One region of the Arthrobacter sp. Dra40 genome, then DNA from elsewhere that is predicted to be linked to it. Evidence: riboswitches for the same ligand, from Rfam matches in the RefSeq annotation. Region 1 holds a riboswitch; the other holds the start of a gene.

Region 1 (4,655 bases):
TCCGCGCCGGACCCGACGGTGATCGGGCCGAAGCCGCCGACGCCGACCCATTCGGCCAGCTGACGAATGGTCCACGGTTTGCCGCTGTCGCCGGAAGCCTTCTGGAAGGTCTCCACCGAGGACTGGATGGCATTGGACTTCACGTTTTCGCCGATCACGTCGTCCGGGCCGTAGGTGGAGAGGTCAACGCCCATCCAGCCTGAGATCAGGGCCAGCGCGCCGTTGATGTCCGCGTAGGACTTGTAGTCCTCGAATTTGGCCTGCGCGGTGGCGGTGTCCGGTCCGGTCACCACGGTCTGCATCGCGTAGATGCGTACGTCGTAGCGGTCGCGGCCCGCCGCTTCCACGGCGTCGCGGATTTTCTTGACCGACGCGGCCAGCATCTCCTTGGTCGGGCAGGTCACGAACACCGCCTCGGCGTTCTCGGCGGCGAACTCGGTGCCGCGCTTGGAGGCCCCGGCCTGGAAGATGACCGGGGTGCGCTGCGGGCTCGGCTCGGTGATCGCGATGCCGGGAACCTTGAAGTACTTGCCCTCGTGCCGGATCTCGTGGACCTTGGCCGGGTCGGTGAAGACGCCGGTCTCCACGTCCTTGACCACGGCGTCGTCCTCCCACGAGCCCTCAAGCAGCTTGTAGATGACCTCAAGGTATTCGTCCGCGTGGTTGTAGCGCTCGTCGTGCTCCAGCTGGTCTTCCTGGCCCATGTTGCGCGCCGCCGAGGGCAGGTAACCGGTGACCACGTTCCAGCCGACCCGCCCGTTGGTCAGGTGGTCAAGGGTGGCCAGGCGGCGGGCGAACGGGTACGGGTGCTCGTAGGCGGTGCCGGCGGTGACGCCGAAGCCGAGGTTTTCGGTCACCGCGGCCATCGCCGAGACCAGCATGAACGGATCGTTCACCGGGACCTGCGTGCCGGCGCGCAGCGTCGTCTCGTTGGAGGACCCGAAGACGTCGTAGGTGCCGAGCACGTCGGCAATGAACAGGCCGTCGAACATGCCCTTTTCCAGCACCTTGGCCAGGTGGGTCCAGTAGCCGATGGTGTTGTAGGTGGCGGACTTGTCCTGCGGGTGGCGCCACAGTCCGGGCGACTGGTGGCCCACGCAGTTCATGTCGAAGGCGTTGAAACGGATCTGGCGCCGGGTGTTGGGCTGCGGGTTGTTCACTGTCATGTCAGGCTCCTTTTCTGATGAGAAGAGCCCGCGCCGGCACTCCGTTGGGCATCAGGATGCCTACGGAAGACCAACGAGAGATCGAGCTTCTCCATCGGTCCTGGCGGTAGCACCTTCCTCAAAGGAGGGGGTTGCTGCGGCGTCAACAAGCCAGGTCTCTCGGCCGCTCTGGATGGGTACCCCTCCATTGGACACCCGCAGGCGGCCGGGAGGGAAATGTCCCGCGTCACGCGGGGTAAGAAATTACGACTTCGGAGCGCCCTCCCGCCTCTTCGCCCCCGCTAGTGTTCCGGCCGCGAAGCACAGCAGGATCAGGACGACGACGGCGACTGCCAGCGGGACGCTGTTGCCGACCAGGGTCGGGAGGCTCTGCAGGATCAGCCCCAGGATTCCCAGCAGCCCGATGAGTCCGAGTGCCGGGGCGGCGGTGCGTTTCCAGTCCCGGAGGGGCGCACCGTTCCGGCGGAAGAAGACCAGCACGGCGACGCTGGTCAGCGTCATCAGCACCACCAGGCCCAGGGAGGCGAAGCCCGCGAACCAGGTGTAGAACTGCACGATCGGATCCCAGCCGGCCACCACGGCGGCCAGCACACCGTAGGCGCGGACCACCTCGTCGACAGCTGGTGCCAGCAGGCCGTAGACACCGGCTTCCAGCGCGAGGTAGGAGAGCAGCGCCACGAACGCCGCACCCAGTCCGGTCCGGCGGCCCAGTCCTTTGTCCACGTAGCTGTAGAAGGCACCGGCGCTGGGCACATGCGGCGTCATGGTGGTGAATCCGACGGCGAACAACAACAGGATGCCCATCGCCAGCAGGAAAATGAACGGGAGGCCGGCGCCGTTGCCGCTGGCGATGGCCAGTGGCACGGTCCCGCCAATAACACCCAGCGGCGACGCGGCGGCCAGCACGATGAGCACGATGCTGGCGACGCCGAGCCGGCCGGAAAGCCGAGGTACCGCTTTGGCTGCGGAGACGGGCGCGGGGGCCGCAAGGGTTTGCGGGGTGGAAACAGACATGGTGTGCCTTCTTCTTAGACGGCCGCGGACACAGCGGCGGAGCTGTGGGGCTGGCGGGCGGCATCGGCGTCGGCCTCGCCGATGGTCCAGATGAACGGCGGTTCGGTCGCGTTGACTTCCCAGTCGCCGAGGATCCGCGCCTTGTAAATGAACGGGTTGTGCGTCGCCACGGTGCGCGCGTTGCGCCAGTGCCGGTCCAACGCCTTGTCCTTGCTGGTCGAGGACGCACCCAGCGCGTTGAAGAGGGCGCCCGCGGCGTCCGGTACCAAGGTGCTGAGCACTATCTGCGCCTGGCCCGACGCCAGTTCGACGGCGGCGTTGGCCGCCTTCTCGACGGCGGCGGGGTGCAGCCGCGCCGCGAAGACCCGGTCCAGCCTGCCGGCCACGCTCAGGGTCGTCGCCTTCGCTGCGAAGGCCTTGGCGCTGATCTCGCCGACCACTTGCAGGATCTGGGCGTCGTGCCGGACCAGCGGAGTGTTGCCGTGGCCGAACACCCGCTTGCGCTCCCGAACGTTGCCGGCGGCATCCTTGGTAACAGCCTGGGCGATGCCGGTCAGGGTAACCAGCAGGATGTGTTGGTACAGCGCCGTCTGGTAGGGGAAACGATCGGTGAAGGCGGAGACGTTGGCCGGGTCCACGGCGGCGTCGGTAAACACCGTGGTGCCGCTTCCGGTCAGCTGCTGGCCGAAACCGTCCCAGTCATCGAACGTTTCCACGCCCGGCGTCTTGGTGGAGAGGATCACCGAGACGTCGGTGCCGTCCGAGCGTTTGGCGGTGACATCAATCCAGTCGGCGAAGATGGTGCCGGTCGTGTAGAACTTGCGGCCGTTCAGCAGCAGCTTGCCGCCGGCTTCGGACAACACGGTGGCAGTTCCCCCGGCGCCGGGTTCGGTCCAGGCGTTGCCGGCCAGTTCCCCGGAGGCGAAGCGCTGCAGCCAGCTGCTGCGGTCCCCGGTACGTCCGTGGTGGTACAGGTTTTCCTCCACCAGCGCGATGTGCGAGCGCAGCGCCTGCGGGATGTTGCTGTCCGCGGCGGCCAGTTCGATCAACAGCTCGGTGAATTCCTCCCAGTCCAGTCCGTCGCCGCCGAGTTCGGCGGGGATCCGGGCGGCGCCGAAGCCGGCTTCCTTCAGCCAGCGGATCTGCTCAAACGGCAGCTCGCGGGCCAGTTCGCGGGCCAGCGCACCGGCAGCGATGCGTTCGAAGATCGGGCGGTATGTGGCTGCTGCGGTTTCGAAGGAGGTTGTTGCGGGGGCAAGGGTTTCGGTCAAGGTGATGCTCCTGGGGACTCGGCTGGGGCTCGGCCGCGGAGGGCCGGGGACGGGACGGGACGGGACGGGGTGGAAGGCGCGCCGATTGGCTGCGCGCTCAGGTGTAAAGCGAGATCGGCTGGACATCGCCGCGCAGGAAGTTGGCGCCGACCTCAACCTTCTTGTAGTCGACCGGGTCGTGCAGGGTGTGCGTGCGGACATTGCGCCAGAAGATGTCCAGGCCGACGTCGGTTTTCGCTGAGGACGAGCCGGTGGTCTCGAAGATGCGGTTCGCCACCTCCACCCCGATCTCGGTGGAAACCACCTTGAGCCGGGCGATCTCGATCGCGATGTCCGCCCGTGCTTCGGCTGTCAGTTGGCCGCCGGCGGCGATGGCGGCGTCGAACCGTTCATTTGTCCGGTCCGCCAGCGCTTCCACCGCCGCGACGCGGGAGGCCAGTTCGCCGTAGACACGCTGAATCAGCGGGTCCTGGGCATAGGTTTCGGCGTTGCTGAGGAACCAGGAATTTTTGCGGGCCACGGTAATCCGGCGCCCCTGCTCCAGCGCCCCCTGGGCAATGCCCAGGTAGAGGTTGCCGAAGGCCAGCTGGATGTACGGGGTGACCAGCGTGGAGAAAGGCTCCTCCCCCACGTCGCCGATGATGTCCGCGGCGGTGACCTGCACGCCGTCGTACTTCACGGAACCGCTGGCCGAGAGGCGCTGGCCCAGCGCGTCCCAGTCACCGAGGAACGAGATGCCGGCGCGGCCATGCTCCAGGGCAAGCGCCAGGAACTTCCCCTCATCCGGGCCGGCCGCAATCACTGCGTTGACCAGGATCGCGTCGCCCACCGACGCACCGGTGGAGAAGTGCTTGACGCCGTCCAACCGGTAGCCGCCGCCCTCGGGGATCAGCTCCAGGTTCGGGTCCACCGGGTTGACCGAATCGCCCCAGGACCAGCGGCCCTGGGCGGACCGACGGAGCAGGCGTTCCTGGACCGGCGCGTCGCCATAGAACACGACCGCGCCGAGGTTGGCGTAGTGGTAGGCCAGGATCTGGGCGATCGAGGCGTCCGTGCGGGCCAGGATGCGCACGGCGTGCAGCGCGCTTTCCCAATGCCCGCCCTCGCCGCCCCACTCGGCCGGGATGATGAGGTTGAACAAGCTGGAACTGCGCAGCAATTCCACCTCGGCGTGCGGGTCGGCGTTGCGGCGGTCCCGCTCCTG
Region 2 (5,620 bases), on a different contig from region 1:
ACGCCGGGCCGGTGGAGCCGTAGCAGCCGCCAACCATGTTGGCGGCCACCACGAAATAGCGCTCCGTGTCGATGGTGGCACCGGGACCGACCAGGTCGTCCCACCAGCCGTCCTCGTCGGAGGCGCCGCGGGCCACATGCGTACTGCCGGTCAGGGCGTGCTCGATCAGGACGGCGTTCGACGCATCCGCGTTCAGGGTGCCCCAGGTTTCATAGCCCAGGACAACCTCGGGCAGATAGCCGCCGGCTTCCAACTCCAGCGCACCAACAGGCATCCTGCGCAGGACGCCATCCGTCGCCCGATCCACCAGTTCCTGCCGTTGCAGTATCGTCACGCTGCGTTCTACCTGCTTGCCTAGTCGTCCGAGCCCTTGGCGGCACGGAAACCGGCCTCCAAATCGGCGATGATGTCATTGACGTTTTCGATGCCCACCGAGAGCCGGACCAGTCCGTCGGTCACGCCGGCGGACACCCGCTCCTCGGCCGAAAGCTGGGCGTGGGTGGTCGACGCCGGGTGGATCACCAGCGAGCGTACGTCGCCGAGGTTGGCGACATGGGAATGCAGTTCAAGGCCGTCCACAAAACGCTTGCCGGCTTCGATCCCGCCCTTGATCTCAAACGACACGATGGCGCCGGTGCCCTTGGGACCGTACTTGCGGCCGCGGTCGTACCACGGGCTCGACGGCAGGCCGAGGTACGCAACGGAAGCAACGTCGTCGTGCGCTTCGAGGAACTCCGCCACCTTCTGCGCGTTGGCCACGTGGCGCTCGACGCGCAGGCTCAGCGTCTCCAGCCCTTGGGCGATCAGGAAGGCGTTGAACGGGGAGATGGCGGACCCCAGGTCGCGCAGCAACTGCACGCGGGCCTTGAGGATGTAGGCCAGATTGGCGCCGAGTGCACTTCCGACGCCCAGGTCGCGGGCGAAGACCAGCCCGTTGTAGGTCTCGTCCGGGGTGTTGAAGCCCGGGAACTTCTCCGGATCGGCAGCGAAGTCGAAGGTGCCGGCGTCCACGATCACGCCGCCGATAGCCGTTCCGTGGCCGCCGAGGTACTTGGTGGCCGAATGGAGCACGATGTCTGCGCCCCACTCGATCGGCCGGATCAAGTACGGGGTGGCCAGCGTGTTGTCGACGATCAGCGGCACGCCGTTCTCATGGGCGATGCTGCTGACGGCTTCCAGGTCCAGGACGTCCTGGCGCGGGTTGGAGACCACCTCGCCGAAGAACGCCTTGGTGTTCGGCTGCACCGCGTCGCGCCACTGCTGCAGGTTGTCCGGATCCTCGACGAAGGTCACTTCGATGCCGAACTTGGGCAGCGTGGTGCGCAGCAGGTTGTACGTGCCGCCGTACAGGCTGGGGCTGGCCACGATGTGGTCGCCGGCCTCGGCCAGGTTCAGGATGGAGAACGTGGACGCGGCCTGGCCAGAGGCCAGCAGCAGCGCGCCGACGCCGCCTTCAAGACTTGCCAACCGGGCTTCGACCGCCTCGCTGGTCGGATTGCCGATCCGGGTGTAAATGGGCGCCAGTTCGGACAGGGCGAAGCGGTCCGCGGCGCTCTGCGCGCTGGGGAACACGAACGAGGTGGTTTGGTAGATCGGCAGTGCACGGGCGCCGGTGGCGGCATCCGGCTCCTGGCCGACGTGGATCTGACGGGTTTCAAAGGACCAGTCTGCATTGGACATGGTGCAACTCCTTCAAGGGAAGGGGTCATCCGGGATCCGGCCGTGCCGGCATGTCTATCCCGGGTGTGACCCGCGCTTGCGCACCGCCTGGTGGCGGCTGCCTGGTCTTCACCCGGGGCACCCCACCGCGGTTGGAGGGTTGCCGGCCAGCAAACCGGGGTTTCACGCTGGCACTCATGACCTGCGTACAGTCTCGGCGGAGAGCCCGCCCGGCCGCAACAATATGACACCTTATGACCGGCCGGGGCCGCACCCCCCGCCTTCCTTGTCGGCGCCCTGGGCAGCGTCAAGTTGTCAAGGGCTACTGCGAGAAACCATGGCGAAAGCACAGTGACTTAGGTCACCCTAAGTCGAGAGAGTCTTCACAAAGTGCCAAGATATGCCTATGCGCTTCGACCACGTTTCTTATGCTGCTGAGCCCGACGGTCTGGCTGCCACTTCAGAGCGGATTTCCAAAGCTCTGGGCATCGACGCAGTCAAGGGCGGGGTGCACCCCCGCTTCGGCACCCGCAATATGATCTTCCCCCTGACCGACCACCACTACCTGGAAGTGGTGGAGGTCCTGGACCACCCCGCGTCCGACAAGGCCCCCTTCGGCCAGGCCGTGCGTGCCCGGTCCGAAGCTGGCGGCGGCTGGATGGGCTGGTGCGTGGAAGTGGACGATCTGACCCCGTTCGAAGAGCGGCTGGGCCGTCATGCGGTTCCCGGAAACCGCAAGTTCCCGGATGGGCAGGAATTGAGCTGGCAGCAGATCGGCATCAAGGGCCTGATCGCAGACCCGCAGGTTCCCTACATGCTGCGCTGGGATGACGGCACCGAGGCGCTTCACCCGTCCAACGCCCGCCCGGCAACCGTCAAGCTGATCGGCCTGACCATTGCCGGTTCCTCGGAACGCGTGGCTGACTGGCTGGGCACGCCGGTGGATGATCTTCTCGACGACGTCAAGGTTGCTTGGACCGCCCCGAACGGTACACCGGGAATCATGTCGGTCCGCTTCGAAACCGCAAACGGCATCATCGAACTCTAAGGTCCCGGTCTCGTGTGGCACGGCACCAAGGCTCGCTTTTAAGCAGGCTCCCGTCCGGCTTCTTGCTCCCACCCGCGGTGGCGCAAGTGGCCGGAAGGGAGCCTTTTGCGTGTCCAGGGAGAGCTTCCTTCTGGCAGCCCGTTCGAAGTGCTGGCCTAGGTACCGATGCCAATAGCCGGGCCCACCAGCGAGTAGCCGACGAAGCCGGCAATATCCAACAGTGCGTGCGCGACCACCAGCGGCATCACCCGCTTGACCTTCGTATAGACGTAGCCGAACACCAAGCCCATCAGAAAGTTTCCGATGCCCGGCCCGATCCCTTGGTACAGGTGATAGGTCCCGCGCAGGGCGGCGCTGACAAAAATCGTGGTCCAGATCCCCCAACCGAACTTGGCAAACCGATTGAAGAGGTAGCCCACCATGACCACCTCTTCGAGGATGGCGTGGCGCAGCGCTGACAGCACCAGCACCGGCACCGTCCACCAGTATTCGTCCAAGGCCGCGGGGACTATCGCGGTGGTGATCCCCAGCGCCCTGCCGGCGGCATACACGCCCAGCGTGCCAGCACCGATCACCAGCGCCAGCAGGAAGCCCAGGCCGAAGTCCACCCGCGGCCGGGAGAAGGTGAAGCCGATCGAGCGGAAGGCCGATTGGCCCGCGGAGGTCAGCAGAAACAGCACCAGGGCCACCGGCACCAGCGCAAAGATGATGCTGAGCATCTGGTACACAAAATCGAAGACTTCCCGCTCGTTCAGCACCGGGTTAAGTGTGGTCGTTTGGGAGGCCAGCGGAGCGCGGGTCATCTTCTCCAGCAGGTTCACTACCGCGTAGACCGCCGATTGCCCCAGCGAGAGCCCGAGCACGATGAGCACCTCGGCCCGGTAATACCCCAGGGTGCGCGGTGGGCTCGCGGTCACGACCTTCTGCTTGTCCATAGCCACCATCTTGCCAAGTGCAGCGGGGTCAGCGACATCCGGAGTGGATCAGGGTTCCGTTCTCCCACGGCCTCGCATCGGCTTCCGTTGCGCCTGGCGACTTTCCCCCGCTACAAGTCCAGAAGCAGACGCTTGCCCTTGCACCGCGAAACGCAAATCATCATGGTGTCTCCGGCGTCGCGTTCGTCATCCGAAAGAAGCGAGTCACGGTGATCGATCTCGCCACCCAACACCGCCGTCTCGCAGGTGCCGCAGATTCCCTCCCGGCAGGAGTTCAACGGGTTGATCCCGACCGCTTCGAGGGCCTGCAGGATAGTTTCATCAGGGCCAACTGGAATCTCTGTCCCGTCCGTCAGTTCCACTGTGAAGGCCGAATCTTCACCTTCGGTCTTCACCGGGCCTTCACCGTTGGCAGCGAAGCGTTCACAGTGGAAACGTCCGGGATCCGCCCAACCGTCGGCGAAGGACTGAATGACGTTGAGCAGCGGCCCAGGGCCACAGGCGTAGACGTGGGATCCGACGGACGGGTCCGCCAGCAGGTCGGCCAGCGGGTAGAAGCCGCTTTCGTCGTCGGCATGAATGTGGATGTCCCCGCCAAGCGCCTGGATTTCCTTGAGAAACGCCATCGACGAGCGGCTGCGTCCAAGGTAGATAAGGCGCCACGGGACACCGATCTCGGCAGCCTCGCGGATCATCGGCAGGATCGGGGTGATACCGATGCCGCCGGCGATGAAGACGTAGCTGTCCGCAGGTGCCAGAACGAAGTTATTGCGCGGGCCACGGACCTGGATCTTGGTCCCCGGCCTCAGCAAGTCGTGCACGTAGGCCGAGCCGCCGCGCCCCTCAGGCTCACGCAGGATGCCCAACCGCCAGGCGGAGCGGTCCGCGCGCTCGGAACAGAGCGAGTACTGGCGCAGAAGTCCATTGGGCAGGAGCACGTCGATATGCGAGCCGGCGTCCCACTCGGGCAGCGCCTCTCCCAGCGGGTGTTCCAGCTCCAACGAGACGACGCTGCTGGACTCGCGCCGGATGGAGCGGACCTCGACATCGAAAAACTCTTCAGTCATGATTCACCACTTGCTAAGTCAGGCCGCGGCCGGTTCGGAGAGCACGGAGGCAAGGAAGGCCTTGGTGCGTTCGTTCTGAGGGTTGGTGATGACCTCACGGGCCGGTCCCTGCTCCACCACATAGCCGTCCGCCATAAAGACCACCCGGTCGGCGACGTCGCGGGCGAAGTGCATCTCGTGCGTCACCACGACCATGGTCATGCCGGAGTTGGCCAGGTCCTTCATGACCTTCAGGACTTCACCCACCAACTCCGGGTCCAGGGCGGATGTCGGCTCGTCAAAGAGCATCAGCTGCGGCTCCATGCACAGGGCGCGGGCGATGGCCACCCGCTGTTGCTGGCCGCCGGAGAGCTGGCGCGGATAGGCCTCGGCTTTTTCCGCCAGTCCTACTTTCTCCAACAGGGACATGGCCCGGGCCATGGCAGTGGCTTTTTTCTCCTTGCGGACAAGCCGCGGTGCTTCGATCAGGTTTTCCATCACCGTCATGTGCGGGAACAAGTTGAACTGCTGGAAGACCATACCGACTTCGGTGCGGCTGCGGCAGATGTCGTTGTGGCTCTGTTCGTAAAGCTTGCTGCCTTTGACGTCGTAGCCCACGATCTTGCCGTTGACCCACATGCGTCCGCCGTCGACCGTTTCCAAATGGTTGATGCAGCGAAGGAAGGTGCTCTTGCCGGATCCTGAAGGGCCGATCAAGCAGACCACCTCCCCCGGCTGCACGTGCAGGTCAATGCCCTTCAGCACCTGATTGGAGCCGAAATTTTTGCAGATGGCGTCGGCCTTAACCATCGGTTCAACGCCGTGCGTAACCGTCATTTCTTGCTGCCTTTCAGGGAGAGCGCGTCATGGGTGGCGAAAAACCGCTTCAGCTGCTGCAGTGGCGTCGGCGGCAGGTTCCGCTGGTTGCCGCG

Evidence for each region. A riboswitch is a leader RNA that binds a small molecule or an ion and turns the genes downstream of it on or off. The one in region 1 is predicted to bind S-adenosylmethionine.
Region 2: linked by a shared signal. The riboswitch ahead of AC5RWT_RS02820 (bifunctional o-acetylhomoserine/o-acetylserine sulfhydrylase) and the one ahead of AC5RWT_RS27630 (LLM class flavin-dependent oxidoreductase) in region 1 are both predicted to bind S-adenosylmethionine.

What each region holds. Positions count from the first base shown of each region.
Region 1 is NZ_JBNHHB010000140.1:1,078-5,732, reverse strand. Features, by position in the region: gene AC5RWT_RS27630 (LLM class flavin-dependent oxidoreductase) at 1-1,166, opposite strand, end outside; SAM riboswitch class I at 1,255-1,345, opposite strand; gene AC5RWT_RS27625 (hypothetical protein) at 1,410-2,180, opposite strand; gene AC5RWT_RS27620 (acyl-CoA dehydrogenase family protein) at 2,195-3,451, opposite strand; gene AC5RWT_RS27615 (acyl-CoA dehydrogenase family protein) at 3,549-4,655, opposite strand, start outside.
Region 2 is NZ_JBNHHB010000003.1:85,712-91,331, forward strand. Features, by position in the region: gene metX (homoserine O-acetyltransferase MetX) at 1-274, opposite strand, end outside; gene AC5RWT_RS02820 (bifunctional o-acetylhomoserine/o-acetylserine sulfhydrylase) at 355-1,680, opposite strand; SAM riboswitch class IV at 1,748-1,862, opposite strand; gene AC5RWT_RS02825 (VOC family protein) at 2,066-2,707, shown strand; gene AC5RWT_RS02830 (CPBP family intramembrane glutamic endopeptidase) at 2,863-3,642, opposite strand; gene AC5RWT_RS02835 (PDR/VanB family oxidoreductase) at 3,753-4,709, opposite strand; gene AC5RWT_RS02840 (amino acid ABC transporter ATP-binding protein) at 4,728-5,525, opposite strand; gene AC5RWT_RS02845 (amino acid ABC transporter permease) at 5,522-5,620, opposite strand, start outside.